Regions from separate parts of the Klebsiella electrica genome, predicted to be linked through region 2. Evidence: predicted binding sites of a transcription regulator. Region 2 holds the regulator's gene; each other region holds the start of a gene.
The links. The regulator LexA, encoded in region 2, represses DNA repair genes until DNA is damaged. The targets are predictions, from matches to a motif close to TNCTGTATGTACATACAGNA.
Positions count from the first base shown of each region.

Region 1: a site for LexA is predicted at 3,986-4,005, ahead of dinG (ATP-dependent DNA helicase DinG). Genes of this name have one in related genera too.
Region 3: a site for LexA is predicted at 2,488-2,507, ahead of umuD (translesion error-prone DNA polymerase V autoproteolytic subunit). Genes of this name have one in related genera too.

Region 1 is NZ_CP041247.1:3,649,363-3,655,576, reverse strand. It holds gene Electrica_RS17430 (ATP-binding cassette domain-containing protein) at 1-472, opposite strand, end outside; gene hlyD (secretion protein HlyD) at 465-1,460, opposite strand; gene cecR (transcriptional regulator CecR) at 1,457-2,134, opposite strand; gene rhlE (ATP-dependent RNA helicase RhlE) at 2,415-3,785, shown strand; gene dinG (ATP-dependent DNA helicase DinG) at 4,019-6,163, shown strand; gene ybiB (DNA-binding protein YbiB) at 6,206-6,214, shown strand, end outside.
Region 2 is NZ_CP041247.1:4,944,770-4,950,983, reverse strand. It holds gene plsB (glycerol-3-phosphate 1-O-acyltransferase PlsB) at 1-1,053, opposite strand, end outside; gene Electrica_RS23685 (diacylglycerol kinase) at 1,182-1,550, shown strand; gene lexA (transcriptional repressor LexA) at 1,770-2,378, shown strand; gene dinF (MATE family efflux transporter DinF) at 2,447-3,763, shown strand; gene Electrica_RS23670 (CsbD family protein) at 3,890-4,099, shown strand; gene zur (zinc uptake transcriptional repressor Zur) at 4,190-4,705, opposite strand; gene Electrica_RS23660 (cupin domain-containing protein) at 4,820-5,308, shown strand; gene dusA (tRNA dihydrouridine(20/20a) synthase DusA) at 5,412-6,214, shown strand, end outside.
Region 3 is NZ_CP041249.1:1,116-7,329, forward strand. It holds gene Electrica_RS27005 (hypothetical protein) at 1-354, shown strand, start outside; gene Electrica_RS28695 (hypothetical protein) at 351-674, shown strand; gene Electrica_RS27015 (Y-family DNA polymerase) at 773-2,047, opposite strand; gene umuD (translesion error-prone DNA polymerase V autoproteolytic subunit) at 2,047-2,472, opposite strand; gene Electrica_RS27025 (hypothetical protein) at 2,681-2,911, shown strand; partial or broken gene Electrica_RS28700 (hypothetical protein) at 3,100-3,275, shown strand; gene Electrica_RS27035 (DNA methyltransferase) at 3,347-4,048, shown strand; gene Electrica_RS27040 (hypothetical protein) at 4,048-4,269, shown strand; gene Electrica_RS27045 (DUF1380 family protein) at 4,279-4,698, shown strand; partial or broken gene Electrica_RS27050 (hypothetical protein) at 4,751-5,518, shown strand; gene Electrica_RS28705 (antirestriction protein) at 5,957-6,214, shown strand, end outside.

The sequences.
Region 1 (6,214 bases), 1.3 Mb from region 2:
TTGGCTCGCCCACCAGGGTGCAGGCGAGGCCCAGTTTTTGCTTCATCCCGCCGGAAAGCTTCCCGGCCAGCCTGTCGGTAAAGGGGCCGAGGGAGGTAAATTCCAGCAGGCGGGCGAAGGTTTTCCTGCGCGTCTCGCCGGTAACGCTGCGCAGGTCGGCATACAGCGTGAGGTTTTCCATGACCGTCAGGTCTTCGTAGAGGCCGAATTTTTGCGGCATATAGCCGAGCACCGCGTGCAGGGCGCTGTCGTCGGCAATCGGGTCGAAACCGATCACCCTGGCGGTGCCGTCATCGGCCTTCAGTAGCCCGGCGAGCATGCGCATCAAGGTGGTTTTCCCGGCGCCGTCAGGGCCGACCAGGCCGGTCACATAGCCGGCGCGGATGGTGCAGTTAAGCGGCGCCACGGCGGGCCGATCCATGCCGGGGAAGCTGCGGGTTAGCCCGCTGAGCGTGATAACGTCCTCACTCATGTCCGTTCCCGCCGCCGAAGGTGACGGTCACCGGCATCCCCTGGCGCAGCGAATCATCGGCATCGGTGACGACAATACGCAGGCGATAGACGAGGTCAGTCCGTAAATCCGGCGTCTCTACGGTCTTCGGCGTAAATTCGGCGCTCGGCGACACGAAGCCAATTTTGCCGTGCCAGGGCTGATTCGGGCGACTATCGGTATAGAGCAGCACTTCTCGTCCGGGCACCGCCTGGCCGAGATTTTTTTCATCAATGTAGGCACGGACCCATACCGGGTGAGTCAGCGACAGCGTCATGACCGTGCCGCCAGCGCTGAGCATGCTGCCCGGTTCGACGGCGCGAGTCATCAGCGTGCCGTCGGACGGGGCGGTAAGCGTGGTATCGTGCAGGTTGAGTCTGGCCTGTGCCAGGGCCGCCTGCGCCTGTTCAAGGCTGGCTTTAGCCTGGGCGATTTCCTGCGGACGGTTGCCGGCGCGATACTGGCTTAGCTTGTCCTGCGCGGACTTCAGCGTCGCCTGAGCCTGGTCGCGGGAGGAGCGCGCGTTTTCCAAATCGTTAACCGAGATGGCGCTGCTCTGACGCAGCCCCAGCTGGCGCTGGTAGAAGTTCTGCGCGTAATCGTACGCGGCCTGCGCCTGTTTGACGGCGGCGGCGGCCTGGGCTATCTCTTCCGCCCGGTAGCCGGCCATCATCAGGTCATATTGCGCCTGAGCGGTGGAGACATTCGCCTGGGCCTGCTGTAAGGCGTTCTCATATGGGGCGCGATCCAACTGACCTAATATTTGCCCGGACTGAATCTTATCGCCTTCATCAACGTTCAGCGAGGCCAGCCGTCCGCCGACGCGGAAGCTCAGGTTCACGGTGCGAATATCGACGTTGCCATACAGGGTCAGCTCCCTCTGCTGGCTGCTTTGATACCACCACCAGCCGCCGCCGAATGCGGCAATCAGCAGCAGTGCTAACAGAACGATGATGACGGGTTTTTTCATGATCCCTGGCTCCTTTGCAATAATCCTTGCAGAACGAAATCAATATGGCAGGCGATAACCTGGTAAATTTGCTCAGTTTTTTCTTCGTCGAACTGCGTCCATCCGGTACGCAGCAAAATAGTTTCCCGCCCGAGGCGGAAGGCGAGAATCTCACCCAGCAGCGCGTGGGTGTGCAGAATCATGTGCGTGTCATCGGCATCAAGGTCGGTAAATGCGGCGATCAGGCGGGTCAGGTAGCGATGGAGCGGCGCGATCACCTGACCGTGGATGAGCTGGTAGGCCGGGGTAGGGGAAAGCTGCTCGCGGGAGATGAATTTGCTCAAATTGACCGTGTCATCCTGGGTCAGCAGCAAAATCATATTCTGACAGGCGCGCAGAATCAGTAGCCGAATCGCCGCCCTGTCCGGCGAAGGTGCCGCCAGCAGCGTTTCCGCCGCTTCGGCATGCGGACGAAAATTATGGCTGATAAAATCGGCAATCCACTGGGCGCAGGCGAGATAGAGATCGTCCTTGGAGCCAAAATAGTAGGGGATCGCCGCGATATTTTGCCCGGCCTGCGCGGCAATATCGCGGGTGGTTGCGTGCAGGCCGTATTCGCCGAACTGGGCGATGGCTGCGGCAATGAGCTGGCTTTTGGCTTGTTCGCCTTTGCTTGTCACAGGGGTTGTCATCATCGCACTATAAAAATTAATCAATCGATTGATTAAGAGTATGTCCCGTTGGCGATACTGTCCAGCACAGTGGCGACTCTCTTGCGCGTTTTCCGCATGATTCTGGCAAGACGCCCGTGGCGAGGATTATCCGGCGCAGAGGCTCAGAGGGGATATTTATGCGCTGCGTCACAAAACCTGCTAGACTGCGCCCCTTTATGGCATTGTGGTTTTTGCCATCTCTATTCGCAATAATCTCCCCGAAAACTACGCCTGTCACGGGCCGGGGTGGTTTGGAGTTGTTATGTCTTTTGATTCCCTTGGCCTGAACCCTGATATCCTGCGCGCTATCGCCGAGCAGGGTTACCTTGAGCCAACCCCAATTCAGCAGCAGGCTATCCCTGCGGTGTTGCAGGGACGCGATCTGATGGCCAGCGCCCAGACCGGCACCGGCAAAACGGCAGGCTTTACCCTGCCGCTCCTGCAGCATCTGATTCAGAAAGAGCCGCATGCTAAAGGCCGTCGCCCGGTGCGCGCGCTGATCCTCACGCCAACGCGTGAACTGGCGGCGCAGATCGGCGAAAACGTTCGCGATTACAGCAAATACCTGAATATTCGCTCGCTGGTGGTCTTCGGCGGAGTGAGCATTAACCCACAGATGATGAAGCTGCGCAGCGGCGTCGATATTCTGGTGGCGACCCCCGGACGCCTGCTGGATCTTGAACATCAGAATGCCGTCAGCCTGGACAAGGTTGAAATTCTGGTGCTTGATGAAGCCGACCGCATGCTGGATATGGGCTTTATCCATGATATTCGCCGCGTGCTGGTGAAGCTCCCGGCGAAGCGCCAGAACCTGCTGTTCTCCGCGACCTTCTCCGACGACATCAAAGCGCTGGCGGAAAAGCTGCTGCATAACCCGCTGGAAATCGAAGTGGCTCGCCGTAACACTGCTTCCGAGCAGGTGACGCAGCACGTCCATTTCGTTGATAAGAAACGTAAGCGGGAACTGCTGTCGCAGATGATCGGTGAAGGAAACTGGCAGCAGGTGCTGGTCTTTACCCGCACCAAACATGGTGCCAACCACCTGGCCGAGCAGCTGAACAAAGATGGTATCCGCAGCGCGGCTATTCATGGCAACAAGAGCCAGGGGGCGCGTACCCGCGCATTAGCCGACTTTAAATCCGGCGGTATTCGCGTGCTGGTGGCGACGGATATCGCCGCGCGCGGTCTGGATATCGAAGAGCTGCCGCACGTCGTCAACTTCGAGCTGCCTAACGTACCGGAAGATTACGTTCACCGTATCGGCCGTACCGGTCGCGCAGCCGCTACCGGCGAGGCGCTGTCGTTGGTCTGCGTCGACGAGCATAAACTGCTGCATGATATCGAACGTCTGCTGAAAAAAGAGATCCCGCGTATCGCCATCGACGGCTACGCGCCGGATCCGTCGATCAAAGCGGAGCCGATTCAAAACGGTCGCCAGCAGCGTGGCGGCGGTCGCGGCCAGAGCCAGGGCCGTAGCGGTCAGGGGCAGGGTCGCAGCCAGTCCGCGCCGCGCCGTAACGACGGCGAAGCGCCGAAAGCCGGGGCAAAACCTTCACGCCGCGGCGGCGAGGCGAAACCGGCCGGCGAGCAACAGCGCCGCCGTCGCCCGCGTAAACCTGCGGCCGCCGAGTAACCGCCTCCCGCTACCTGTACATCATCCGGGCAACACGGTTTGCCCGGATGACGTAACACCATCCGCAGGCCGCGCACATGCTGTCTTCGGATGTTTCCCTCGCCAACCCTGTAATTCCCGGCCGGTACATTGACAAATCCCGAGCTGCGTTCCACATTGCGCAGAAAGTCATTCCTCCTGTCAGGCAAAAAGTGTCACAATAGTGGCTGTTTATACAGTATTCAGGTTTTCTCATGGCTTTGACCGCTGCGCTGAAAGCGCAAATCGCCGCCTGGTATAAGGCGCTTCAGGAACAGATTCCGGATTTTATTCCCCGTCCGCCGCAGCGGCAGATGATTGCCGATGTGGCAAAAACGCTGGCCGGGGAAGAAGGCCGCCACCTGGCCATTGAGGCGCCTACCGGCGTCGGGAAGACCTTGTCATACCTGATTCCCGGCATCGCCATTGCCCGTGAAGAACAGAAAACGCTGGTGGTGAGCACCGCCAACGTCGCGCTGCAGGATCAGATCTACAGCAAAGATCTGCCGCTGCTGCGCAAAATTATTCCCGATCTGCGTTTTACCGCCGCCTTCGGTCGCGGGCGCTACGTCTGCCCGCGCAACCTGGCCGCGCTAGCCAGCACCGAACCGACGCAGCAGGACCTGCTGGCGTTTCTCGATGATGATCTCACGCCGAATAATCAGGCTGAACAGAAGCTGTGCGCGACGCTGAAAACCGACCTCGACAGCTACCGCTGGGACGGTCTGCGCGATCACACCGATAAACCTGTCGATGATGCGCTATGGAGCCGTCTGAGCACCGACAAAGCCAGCTGTCTCAATCGCAACTGCCACTACTATCGCGAATGTCCGTTCTTCGTCGCCCGGCGAGAAATCCAGGAAGCGGAAGTGGTGGTAGCTAACCATGCGCTGGTGATGGCGGCGATGGAGAGCGAAGCCGTGTTGCCGGAGCCGAAAAACCTGCTGCTGGTGCTCGATGAAGGCCATCATCTGCCGGACGTCGCCCGCGACGCGCTGGAAATGAGCGCGGAGATGACGGCCCCGTGGTACCGGCTACAGCTGGATCTGTTCAGTAAGCTGATAGCGACCTGTATGGAGCAGTTTCGGCCGAAAACCACGCCGCCGCTGGCTAACCCCGAGCGCCTGACCGGCCACTGCGAGGAGCTGTATGAGCTGATAGCCTCGCTGAACGCTATCCTTAATCTCTATATGCCCGCCGGCCAGGAAGCCGAGCACCGTTTTCCAATGGGCGAGTTGCCGCAGGAGGTGATGGATATCTGCCTGCGCCTGGCGAAACTGACCGAGATGTTGCGCGGGCTGGCGGAGCTCTTTCTTAACGACCTCGGGGAAAAAACCGCCAGCCACGACGTGGTGCGCCTGCATCGGGTTCTGCTGCAAATGAACCGTGCGCTGGGGATGTTTGAAAGCCAGAGCAAGCTGTGGCGGCTGGCGTCGCTGGCGCAGTCATCCGGTGCGCCGGTCACCAAATGGGTGACGCGCGACATGCGCGACGGTCAGCCGCATATCTGGTTTCACTGCGTCGGTATTCGCGTCAGCGACCAGCTGGAACGACTGCTGTGGCGCAGCGTGCCGCATATTGTCGTCACCTCCGCCACCCTGCGCTCATTGAACAGCTTTTCACGCCTGCAGGAGATGAGCGGGTTGAAAGAGAAGGCCGGCGACCGTTTCGTGGCGCTGGATTCCCCCTTTAACCATGTCGAGCAGGGCAAAATCGTTATTCCGCAGATGCACTATGAGCCGCTTATCGATAACGAAGAGCAGCATATTGCTGAAATGGCAGCGTATTTTCGTGAGCAGGTCGAAAGTAAAAAGCATCTCGGGATGCTGGTGCTGTTCGCCAGCGGGCGGGCGATGCAGCGTTTCCTGGAACATGTTCCCGATCTGCGCCTGCTCTTGCTGGTACAGGGCGATAAGCCGCGCTACCGGCTGGTGGAACTGCACCGCAAGCGCGTTGAAGGAGGGGAGCGGAGCGTGCTGGTGGGGCTACAGTCCTTTGCCGAAGGGCTGGATCTCAAAGGTGAGCTGCTCAGCCAGGTACATATTCATAAGATTGCCTTCCCACCAATAGACAGTCCGGTGGTGATTACCGAAGGCGAATGGCTGAAGAGCCTGAACCGCTATCCGTTTGAAGTGCAGAGTCTGCCAAGCGCCTCCTTTAACCTGATTCAGCAGGTCGGACGCCTGATTCGCAGCCACAGCTGCTGGGGCGAAGTGGTGATTTATGATAAGCGTTTGTTGACCAAAAATTATGGTAAGCGTCTACTGAACGCATTGCCCGTTTTTCCAATAGAACAGCCTGCCGTCCCAGAAGTTATCGTCAAAACGAAAGTAAAACAGACGCGGCGTAAACGGCGTTAACGGCGCAATGTCGGCGATGTGAGCAGCTAACAGGAGTCTTCGATGGACTAC
Region 2 (6,214 bases):
AAAGAATGCGCCGCCGCGGCGGAAAATGGGACCTGCTGGCCAGAAGTTGAGGTTAATACCGGCGGCAATATGCGGCGGCACCAGCCCCTGGTGATACAGCACGTAGGAGAGCAGCAGGTAGTCCATATGGCTACGATGGCACGGTACGTAGACAATCTCGTGCCCTTCATGGGCCAACTGACGTACGCGCTCGGCGTTGTGGACGTTGATCCCCTGATACAGACGGTTCCAGGTAAAACCGAGAACGCGGTCGGTCAGGCGAATCATCTCATAAGAGAAGTTGGCGGCGATCTCTTCCATCAGCGCGATGGCGTTTTGCTGCGCCTTCTCATGGGAGATTTTCTTACTGCGCGCTTCATCTTCCACCGCGCGGGCGATAGCTTTCGACGCCAGCAGCTTATTGAACAGATCCTGACGCGCCGGCAGGCGCGGGCCGACGGCGGCCAGACGCTGGCGGGCGAAGTGCATACGTGCGACGCGGGCCAGCTTCTGGGCGATAATTTTGTCGGTGCCGTGTTCGGTGGCCATTCGGCGCAGAGAAACCGGCGGCGAGAAACGGACAAAGCTGTCACGTCCCAGCCACAGCACAGCGAAGAACTTCTGGATGCCATTCAGCATGCGCAGCGGCGGGTTAACTTCGCCTTTTTCACGCCCCGGCGCACGACCAAACATCACCGACACCGGCACCATTTGCACATCCAGGTCGGGGTGGTTGCGGTGCAGATCCAGGTAGTCGTGGAACAGCTTTATCGACTCTTCTTTCGGCGCGTAGTAGGTAAAGACGCGCGGACCGCCGTGGATAAATACGTAGCGCGGCAGCAGCGCGCCGTCGATTTCCAGCGGTTCAAGCGGATCGGGTAAATCGTGCTCCAGGCACTGGGCGCGCAGGGTCAGCAGGTCCGCCTTTGAATTATAAGGCAGGACGTACATGATAGGACGCGAGGTATCCAGCCCTAATTCCTGAGCAGGTTCTGCGGGAATAGACTTGCTTTTTACCAGCACCCGTAATGGTAAATTCAGTAATTTATAGTAAATTCGTTGCCAGCCGGACATAAACGATGTGAAGCCTCTGGTTAATCATGCAAATGCGCGGCAAGAATAACAGAAAGTGCGCAAAATTTCCGTTGCCACGCGGCAAACGCGTACACTCATTGACGTCATTTACATAAAAGGTTCTTTTAATGGCCAATAATACCACTGGGTTAACCCGAATCATTAAAGCGGCAGGTTATTCCTGGAAAGGGTTCCGTGCGGCATGGATAAATGAGGCCGCATTTCGGCAAGAAGGCGTCGCCGCCATTGTTGCCGTGGCGATCGCCTTCTGGCTGGACGTGGACGCCGTCACGCGTGTGCTGCTGATAGGCTCGGTCCTGATAGTGATGATAGTCGAAATTCTTAATAGCGCGATTGAGGCGGTGGTGGACCGTATTGGCCCGGAACATCATGAGCTGTCCGGTCGGGCGAAAGATATGGGCTCCGCGGCGGTGCTGCTGGCCATCGTGATCGCGCTTACCACCTGGTGCCTCTTACTATGGGCCCGCTACCACTAAGCGGCCATTTTGCGAGATGTCCCGCTTCGCTATGTCTTCCCGGCGAGCGGGCGACCCCGATAGGCTTTTGCCCGGACGGCGGCAAGCCCCCGTGGCGCAGTGAGCTATCGGGGACACAAAATGGAAAGAATCTCCTGATTTTTGTGTGAAATTTGATTCCAAAATCACCGTTAGCTGTATATACTCACAGCATAACTGTATATACACCCAGGGGGCGGGATGAAAGCGTTAACGACCAGGCAGCAAGAGGTGTTTGATCTCATTCGGGATCACATCAGCCAGACGGGCATGCCGCCGACGCGTGCGGAAATTGCTCAGCGCTTGGGGTTCCGTTCTCCAAACGCGGCGGAAGAACACCTGAAAGCGCTGGCGCGTAAGGGCGCGATCGAGATTATCTCCGGCGCCTCCCGGGGGATTCGCCTGCTGACGGAAGAAGAACCTGGCCTGCCGTTGATTGGCCGCGTGGCGGCCGGTGAGCCGCTGCTGGCCCAGCAGCATATCGAAGGCCACTTCCAGGTCGATCCGGCGATGTTCAAACCGAACGCTGACTTTTTGCTGCGGGTTAGCGGCATGTCAATGAAAGATATCGGGATTCTCGATGGCGATCTGCTGGCGGTCCATAAAACTCAGGATGTACGCAACGGTCAGGTTGTTGTGGCGCGCATTGACGAAGAGGTGACCGTTAAGCGTCTTAAAAAACAGGGTAACATCGTCGAACTCCTGCCAGAAAACAGCGAATTTTCCCCTATCGTGGTGAATCTACGCGAGCAAAACTTCACTATCGAAGGGCTGGCCGTTGGCGTGATTCGCAACGGTGAGTGGCTGTAACGCTTTCCCCACGCAGCATCGTCTGATGCATGATGCTGCGCAGTCTCCTTCCGCTCAGGCGCTTTCTCATGTTCTTTAACGCCGCTGATAAGGCCCTGTGGCGCCTGGCGCTACCCATGATTTTCTCCAATATCACCGTTCCGCTGCTGGGACTGGTGGATACTGCCGTGATTGGCCATCTCGACAGCCCGGTTTACCTCGGCGGTGTCGCGGTCGGCGCGACGGCCACCAGCTTTCTCTTCATGCTGCTGCTTTTCCTGCGGATGAGCACCACCGGGCTGACGGCGCAGGCCTTTGGCGCAAAAGATCCTCTGCGCCTGGCGCGGGCGCTGGTGCAGCCGCTGGGGCTGGCAACAGGCGCCGGCCTGCTGATTGTACTTTTCCGTACCCCGCTTATCGATCTGGCGTTGCATATTGTTGGCGGCAATGACGCGGTGCTGGAGCAGGCGCGGCGCTTTCTCGACATCCGCTGGCTGAGCGCGCCGGCATCGCTGGCAAACCTGGTGCTGCTCGGTTGGCTGTTGGGCGTGCAGTATGCCCGGGCGCCGGTGATTTTGCTGATCGTCGGCAATCTGCTGAATATCGTACTCGACCTGTGGCTGGTGATGGGCCTGCAGATGAACGTGCAGGGCGCTGCGCTGGCGACGGTGAGCGCCGAATATGTCACCTTGATCATCGGGCTGCTGATGGCAAGGCGCGTGCTGGCGCTGCGCGGCGTGTCATTTGCCCTGCTCCGGCACGCGTGGCGCGGCGACCTGCGCCGCTTGCTGGCGCTCAATCGCGACATCATGCTGCGCTCTCTGCTGCTCCAGCTCTGCTTTGGCGCGGTGACCGTCTTCGGCGCCCGCCTTGGCGGTGAGGTAGTCGCCGTCAACGCGCTCCTGATGACTATGCTGACCTTCACCGCCTATGCCCTGGATGGTTTCGCTTATGCCGTGGAAGCGCACTCCGGACAGGCGTACGGCGCGCGTGACGGTAGCCAGTTGCTTGATGTCTGGCGGGCGGCCTGCCGTCAGTCGGGAATGGTGGCGCTGGCTTTTGCGGCGACCTATGCCGTGGCGGGACAGCAGATTATCGCCCTGTTGACCTCGCTGCCCTCGCTTCAACTGCTTGCCGATCGCTACCTGATCTGGCAGATCGTGCTGCCGGTGATTGGCGTGTGGTGTTATTTGCTGGATGGCATGTTCATCGGTGCGACGCGCGGGGCTGAGATGCGCAACAGCATGGCGGTGGCGGCGGCGGGGTTCGCCCTGACGCTGTTGACGCTGCCGGTCCTCGGCAACCATGCGCTATGGCTGGCACTGGCGGTGTTTCTCGCGTTGCGCGGTCTGTCGCTGGCGGTCATCTGGCGGCGACACTGGCAGCGCGGCACCTGGTTTTCGTAGCGATTTTTGATGTGTAATTGGTTAAAGATTCCGAATAATAAATTCAACTCAGAATTCTTATCTATAGTTAATACTATGTCCGGCACACAGCGGGCTGTTAACTCACCGAACGATGAGGATTGAATTATGAACAAAGACGAAATCGGCGGTAACTGGAAACAGTTGAAAGGTAAAGCAAAAGAAAAATGGGGCAAGCTGACTGATGACGATATGACCGTCATTGAGGGCAAGCGTGACCAGCTGGTCGGTAAAATCCAGGAACGCTATGGGTACGCCAAAGAGCAGGCGGAGAAAGAAGTGGCTGACTGGGAGCGAAAAAACGATCGCCGCGGGTAGCGGCGAGTGTTAACGATTAACCCTTGGTTATTGCCTGCCCGATGGTACATGGAGGTACCGGCAACCCGGATTTCCGCTGCGGCAATAGCCTCAGCGGGCTTTCTTTTTAATCTGAATCGTATGGTCGTGATGGCAGTGTCCCGGAGTGCTACAGGCTTCGACCTCGACACAATCCGCACACAGGCCGTGCGCCTCAATCACATTATGGCGTAGCGCAAAACCCATTCTCGCCGCCAGCGTATGCATAATGTCTTCAACGCCTTCGGCACACTCTTCTTTGACCACGCCGCAGCGATCGCAGATAAACATGGCTGAGCTATGGGTCGGCTGATCGAAAAGATGGCACAGCACGTAGCTGTTGGTCGATTCCACCTTGTGCACGAACCCCTGTTCCAGCAAAAACTCCAGCGCCCGGTAGACCGTCGGCGGTTTCGCCTGCGGCTCTTTCTCACGCAGCAGGTCGAGCAGGTCATAGGCGCTAATCGCCCCTTGCTGAAGGCTCATCAAACGCAACACTTCCAGGCGCTGCGGAGTCAGGCGCACGCCGCGCTGTGCGCAGAGCTTTTCAGCGTGCGCTAACATTTCTTGCGAAGTGGTCTTATTCATGAGCATCCTCTGGTTGTGTGAGTCTTAAGTTGTTACTTTATCACGATCCAGGCAAAACGCCGAGAACCGGCAGCTTGTGCTATACCTGATGCATCTCATTTTCGGGAGAAAACGATGAAACGACCTGATTGCATTCGACATTGGCGCGAACTGGAAGGTCCAGATGATGCCACTTATCCCAATAACCCGGAGCGTTTTTCCATCGGCGCGCCGCTGGCGCGGGGGTTAAGGCTCAACCGGCTGGGTATTCATCACGAACGTTTGCCCCCGGGCCGTCGAACCTCTTATCCCCATGCTGAGAGTGATGAAGAAGAGTTTATCTATGTGCTGGATGGCTACCCTGAAGTCTGGATTAACGGCTACCTGTGGAAGCTTGAGCCGGGCGACAGCGTCGGTTTTCCGGCCGGAACCGGGGTATGTCATACCTTTTTGAATAATACCGACCAGGAAGTTCGCTTGTTAGTGGTGGGGGAGTCAAACAAAAAATTTAACCGCATCTACTATCCGCTGAACCCGGAATATGCCGCCGTGCGTCAGGATCGCTGGGTCGATCATCCGCCGCAATTTTTCGGCCCGCACGACGGCAAACCGCGCCGACGCTAGCTCGTCAAGCAGAGGCAGCGCAGCCGTCGTGGTGCGCTGCCTCTGTGATTTATCTTTGTGCTATAGTAGCGCCCCTTTTTATCCGGATGCCTGTTTATTCGCCATGATGCCAGAACCAACATCTCACGCTTTTGCCGCCCATCGTTTTTCCATCGCGCCGATGCTCGACTGGACAGACCGGCACTGTCGCTATTTCCTGCGCCTGCTGTCGCGCCATACGCTGCTGTATACCGAAATGGTGACGACCGGGGCGATTATTCATGGCAAAGGCGATTATCTGGCCTATAGCGAAGAAGAGCATCCGCTGGCCCTGCAGCTGGGGGGCAGCGATCCGGCGGCGCTCGCGCAGTGCGCGAAACTGGCGGAGGTGCGCGGCTACGATGAGATCAACCTCAACGTCGGCTGTCCGTCCGACCGGGTGCAAAACGGGATGTTCGGCGCCTGCCTGATGGGCAATGCGCAGCTGGTCGCGGACTGCATCAAAGCGATGCGCGACGTGGTCTCTATCCCGGTCACGGTAAAAACCCGTATCGGCATCGATGATCAGGACAGCTATGAATTCCTGTGTGATTTCATCAATACCGTCTCCGGAAACGGAGAGTGCGAGATGTTTATCATCCACGCCCGTAAAGCCTGGCTCTCCGGCTTGAGCCCAAAAGAAAACCGTGAAATTCCACCGCTGGATTATCCGCGCGTTTATCAGCTGAAACGCGACTTCCCGAACCTGACGATGGCGCTCAACGGCGGAATTAAGTCACTGGAAGAGGCGAAGTTGCATCTTGAGCATATGGATGGCGTGATGGTGGGGCGCGAGGCCTATCAGAACCCGGGGATCCTGACGTCGGTCGACCGGGAGATCTTTGCGATGGATAGTGCCGACAGCGACCCGATCGCCGTGGTGCGGGC
Region 3 (6,214 bases), on a different replicon from region 2:
CAATCTGAAGCAGCTACCGCATTAACAGAAGCGGCTATCAATCTAGGATACGTTACAAGAAGCAGGCCGGTACCCGGCGCGGCGTTACTTTCATGGGCCTCTAACCCGGCTGAAACTCCGTTGTGGGCAGCTCAGACGGCGTTAACATTGATGCTCAGCATCGGCTGGAAGCCCGAAAGTAACCAGGACTGGTGTGGTATGTCGGCGTTGATATTCAGAGCTAATCGTACACTTCCACTTGAGCAGTTAGTCGCTTCCTTGCCTGATAGCATAGACAGGCAAACTGCTACCGGATGGTTCGTGGCTGCAATTGAAGAGGATTCCAGCTACCGTTACAACAGGAAATCCAGATGACCTTTCAAGAGCTCGATGCTTGTATCGCAGGCTCTGGCAGACGTTCTATCGCGTCAGCATTAATCGCTTTTATTCTTGATGCGCTTGATGACGGACAGGATGGAGTTGATCTTGATATCTTCCAGAGCCACACGCGCTTCGTTCGTAATAATGTAACCACGGTAGCCAGTTATCTGCAGCTACATGAAATTATCCATATACTGTATTACCGTGATGGTGCTGCAGAACGTCAGTATGAGTCCGTTAATAATTACGGGCGGTGGGCAAAGCAGCACTATCGTCCTTCTGAGGCTCTTATACAGCTGCATCGACGTGATTAAATCAAAAGATTTCGCATGCGAAATCTGGCTATTCAGGTGACGATTTCTGAAGGGTTGATATGACCAAGATTTCGCATGCGAAATCTTGGGGGGGAAGATCATCTTATCATTGCCACCGGAAGATCATCCCAGCGCGTTGTATAAGCGGGAGAAAGCATCTCCCGCTTCATCTGCCATTCAGGCGCAATTCCCCGCCCCGCAAACCATACTTTCCCCAGGCCGGAATGGTTGATGCCGTCGAGCACCTTCATCAGTTCCTCACTGTGTGCTCTGGGCTGTACGTCATCAAACAGATTCAGCTGAGAGACGCCGGTCGGGGAGAAATCGTTCAGCATGATGCCGGCTTTGGCATAGCGATGGCCGGAGACCCAGATCCTGTCCAGCGCTCTGACTGCAGCAGTAATAATATCCCGGGTGTCCCGCGTGGGTGTCATCAGTTTCTCTGTTGCCAGATTGCCGTAATAAGGCTCGTTGATGGCGAACGGCGACGTTTTAATGAAAGCCGAGATATGCCGGCAGTACTGGTGCTCTCCGCGCAGCTTCTCCGCTGCGCGTTCTGCATGCTGGCAGATGGCCTGACGCATGGCTTCATACGTTGTGACGCGTTCTCCGAAAGAACGGCTGCAGACAATCTGCTGTTTTGGCGGGGGGGCTTCTTCCAGCGAGATGCACGGCTCTCCGTTCAGTTCACGAACCGTTCTCTCCAGTACCACGTTGAAGTTTTTCCGGATGAAGGTCGGATTCGCGCGCGCCAGCTGCAGCGCAGTGGTGATACCCATTGTCCCCAGCGTCTTCGAAATTCTCCGGCCCACGCCCCAGATTTCTTCCACCGGCTGCAGTGACAGCAGTTTCTCCGTCCGGCGGGGATTGCCAGGAGTCAGAGCCAGCACGCCGCCAAATTGTGGCCATTCTTTTGAAGCCCACTGGGCTGACTTCGCCAGCGTTTTGGTGGGGCCCATACCGACACCGATGGTGAGTCCCGTACCGTTACCAACATGGACACGTAGTTGCCGGCCGAAGTCTTCAAAGTCAATGCAGCTGTTGATGCCCCGGATATCCAGAAACATTTCATCGATTGAATACTGTTCCACGCGCGGCGCCAGCTCTTCCAGATGTGTCATTACCCTGGCGGACATCGAGGCGTACAGCTCATAGTTGCTGGAGAACACGTGCAGCTTCTCGGGAAACTGTGCGTCCTTCAGCTGGAACCACGGTACGCCCATTTTGATACCAAGAAGTTTTGCTTCTTTTGAGCGGGCTATAACGCAGCCGTCATTGTTGCTCAGCACGACAACCGGTTTCCCCCGCAGGTCAGGGCGAAACACCTTCTCGCAGCTGGCATAGAATGAGTTGACGTCGGCCAGGGCAAACATCAGTCCGCTCCGCGCGTCTTATGGATAAACGCGGTCACCACACCAAAAATCTGCAGGGTCTCCGGGTCAGGGTGAAGGGCTGGGTAGGCCGGATTCATGGGCTGGAGTACCGGACGGGGCGTCAGCAGAAGCCGTTTGACGGTAAATTCTCCCTCCATTTCGGCGATGACAATGTCCCCGTGCACCGGCTTCTCTGCCTTGTCGACGACCATCAGGTCGCCTGAATTCAGGCCAATATCGGTCATCGAGTTGCCGATAGCCCGGACAAAATAGGTGGAGGCCCGGTGCCGGATGCAGTATTCGTTCAGGTCCAGCTCCGCTTCCGTATAATCTGCCGCCGGTGAAGGAAAACCGGCGGCGCAACGCTCGGTAAAAAGGGGGAGGGTCATGACCCCGGGTTCCAGGGAGGCAGCAATAAACTTCATCTTTAGCGTCTCATTAACTGTATTTATATACAGTAATTATTTTGCCACCTTTATTTTTTTGCAAGCCTCTTTACGCAGCGCCGGGCTAAGCCGCTGCTGTGGTTGCGAAAAAAAATGACTGGCTGTAAAAACGTGTGTCAGAGCGTGCGCTGCGCCGATATCGTGTAATATACAGATAATAAATAGGTTTTTACCTGAGGAGGTGTGTATGTCACCCGCGTTCAGAAACGTTCTTCGCTTTGCCGGCGTCCCCGTCGACAGCAGCGAACCGGTACGCAGGCAGTACGGCAGTCGCATGATTGGTATCGTGACGGTATGCCTGCTCCCGCTCCTGGTGTTCGACGTCCCGCTGTGGGTTTTCGTCCTCTCCCAGGTCATCTGGGGCGCGGGCGTGTATATCGGCCTCTCCGTGGCCGGAGATAAATCCCGGAATCGCTGATGCTTTGCCGCTGATTGTACGAAAAAAGCACAGGCGTGATGACGCCTGTCCTCCCACGCTTCTCCGCTGTCTGCCTTCAGGTTATCCACAATCTTAAACCCCGCGTTTGTGGACAGGTATGTCGATACTCCTCTTTCCCCTGATGTCGCTGAAGGCCTGCCACCCGCTGCCAGTGTCTCGCGTCCGGTCGGGTACGGGACGGGCGGCTTTTCCGCTCAGGCCCGGCGTCGTTGAGAGTGTACGCCAGTCCCTCGCCCTTTTAAGGAATGCCCTTCAAGCCGCTTTCGCGGCATATCCTTGCCGTCGAAAAGACTGACGGCTGCGGTATTCCACGGTCGGCCTGACCCGTGACCGGCCGCGATGAACAGGCAGCGTGCGGCAGGGAACGGTATCGCGGTGATACCTCCTGCCCCCTCTGACTACAGGAGTGCTGCCATGTCCAGATTCATTCTCGGGAACTGTATTGATGTGATGCGCGGGTTCCCCGACCGTGCCGTGGACCTTATTGTGACCGACCCGCCCTATTTAGTGGGCTTTAAAGACCGCTCAGGCCGTGCGATTGCCGGGGATGTGACGGACGAATGGCTGGCGCCGGCGACCCTTGAAATGTATCGCGTCCTTAAAAAAGACGCTCTGATGGTCAGTTTCTACGGCTGGAACCGGGTGGACCGATTTATGGCCGCGTGGAAAGCGGCGGGCTTCTACGCCGTGGGCCAGCTTGTGTTCACCAAAACATATGCTTCCAACCGCCGTAATGCGAAAGACCGTCGCGGATTCGTGAACTACTGCCATGAAGGGGCTTATGTGCTTGCCAAAGGCCGCCCGGTGCCGCCCCTCAGACCGCTGCCGGATGTGATGCCTTTCCCGTATACCGGCAACCCGCTGCACCCAAACCAGAAACCAGTGGAGGCGCTACAGCCGCTGATTGAGTCATTCAGCGCCCCGGGCGCGATTATCCTGGACCCGTTCGCCGGGAGTGCCTCGACCTGCGTCGCCGCATACCGCGCCGGACGCCGCTATATCGGCATTGAAATGCTGGCGCAGTACCACCGGGCCGGAGCCGAACGACTGGTCGCCATGCGCCGGGCCGTCAACACCCCTGCGGCGAACGATGAATGGCTTCCGGAGGCGGCGTGATGAACTACAGCGGACACGAAGCCCTGCGCCGCGATATGGCCGGGCTGGCGAACAATCTTTGCGACCTGAAAACCACCCTCAAAGTGCTGGAAGAGACGTATCACTACCGGCACGACGGACTGGCGGAGCGGCTTGCCGGTATCAGCCTGCGGCGTCTCAGCGTCCTGATGGATGAGGCATTCAATATCGCCCTGATGCTCGACGAAAGCTTTCTGGACTGAGGAGAGAACATGTACGGAACCCGTGAAGACCTTTGCCGGATGCTGAGTGAGCAATATCCCGCAGAAACAACGCTGAACCTGATTATCTGGTCCCCGGCGGATATCGAAGCGCTGGCCGACGGAATGGATTATACCGTTTCGGAGCTGGATATCTGGACGATTCTGGCACGTCTGGACGACATCCCGGAAGAACAGCGCCTTGAGTCGGGCGTATCTGCCAGTGCGGTGATGACGCTGATAGATGAGGTGAAAGCGGCCGCGACGGAAGTGAGGGTGCCGGCTGACCTGCTTGAAACCCTGCTGATGACCGCCGAACAGGCATTGTGGCACAGGGAATGGACCGCCCGGGATGGTAATCACCCGGTGCCGGAAAGTGTGAAGCGCCGCCTGGCTGATACAGCGAAAGTGCGCGCATTAATGAAAATCTGACAGCAGAACGCCCGCCACTCTGCGGGGCGATATCACGCGAACTGAGACGATAATGATGAAAAATGAAACCCTTAACGCCCTTATCCTGCGTCACGGCGACCGGATGCTGCGTCAGTCTGGCTGGCCCGACGCCATTGATATGGCGCCCGTCGCACCCGGAACCGTACCCGGCTGGCTCGCCGCCTGCGGCTCTCTCAGCGGTACGCAAATCCTCACGCTGACAGAGCAGCTTTGCCAGCCGCTGACGTATGGCCGGGCAGCGTTGTTGCTCGCCAGCGCCCGGCGGCTGGCGGGAACCCCGGCGCGTCTGCATCTCTTTCCGGTGTAGGCATATCCGCATCCGGAGCGGCTGGCTGACTGTCAGGTTATCCGCCTGCCTTACGCTCAGGAATGGCTGACGGCGGCAGAATGTGACGACCTGCTGGCCTTTCTGAAAGCCTCCCTCGCGCAGATAACGGAAATCGTGCGCCGGGATACGAAACGTATCGCTGCCGCGCTGGTGCCGTCCGCCGTCCCGCGCCTGATGGACCGACGCTTTGGTGACTGGCGGTTGCTGGCCGACGAGTATGAGCATGAAAACTGGCTGGACGCCGGCGAGACCGACAGGCTGGATCAGGTCCTCGATGCCATTCTGGTTCGCAGTGCGCGATTCTGCCCGGTTCTGCTGAGGCTGGTCAACGAGCGGGAGGAAAACATGGAGGGCGCAGGGGTTATCACCGACCTGCTGCGTTTTCCGGGCGATCCGGTTCGCCGCTGGCTTGATCGCCGCGTATTGCGGGACGTGGTGAGAGAGGCCCGCGGCGTCAACGCTCAGGTGTGACAGGCCGTTTCTGTGGGGGAGGGGAAACTCTCCCTTGTCTGCCTGCCGGTGCAGGAGGACCCGTGCGATAAGGATGTCCCCATGCCGGCTCCGCGTTTACCCGGCCCGGCCTCCGGGCCTCTGGGGTGAAAACCCGCCTCTGTTATCACCGTGTCGTGTGCGGGCTGTGCCGTGCCTTCACTTTAGCCCGGCCGCTGCAGATGCAAGGGTGCGCTGACGCCGTCATCCTCGCCCGGTCGCAGTGTTTTTAATGAGTCTCGTCGTTCTTCCCGTCGTTTTCTCGCTCAGATTTCGCTCCAAAACCGTCCAGACCGGCTTCGCGCTTTATCTGCGCTGCGGCCTCCGGTGTCGCCCCTGCATCTTCCGCTTTTCGCCGGGCTGTCGTGTCGGCACGGCACCGCCCGGTGTCGCAGTCCATGTGATTACGGAGGTTTTACCATGCAGTCTGTGAAAGCACGCCCCGTCCTGAATGTTGAAGAGTGTGACCGCCTGTCTTTTATGCCCTACATGTTCGGCAATGATTTTATGCTCGCTGAATTGCAGGTGTATGCACTGGCAAAAAAATGGATGCCCGAATATGAAGTCGAATTCTGGCACTTTATCCGGCTGCCTGAGGGCGGCGGTTACATGATGCCCGATTGTGGCCGCGTCCATATGGTCAGCACGGAAAGCTGGTTTGACCGCATTGTGAGCGCC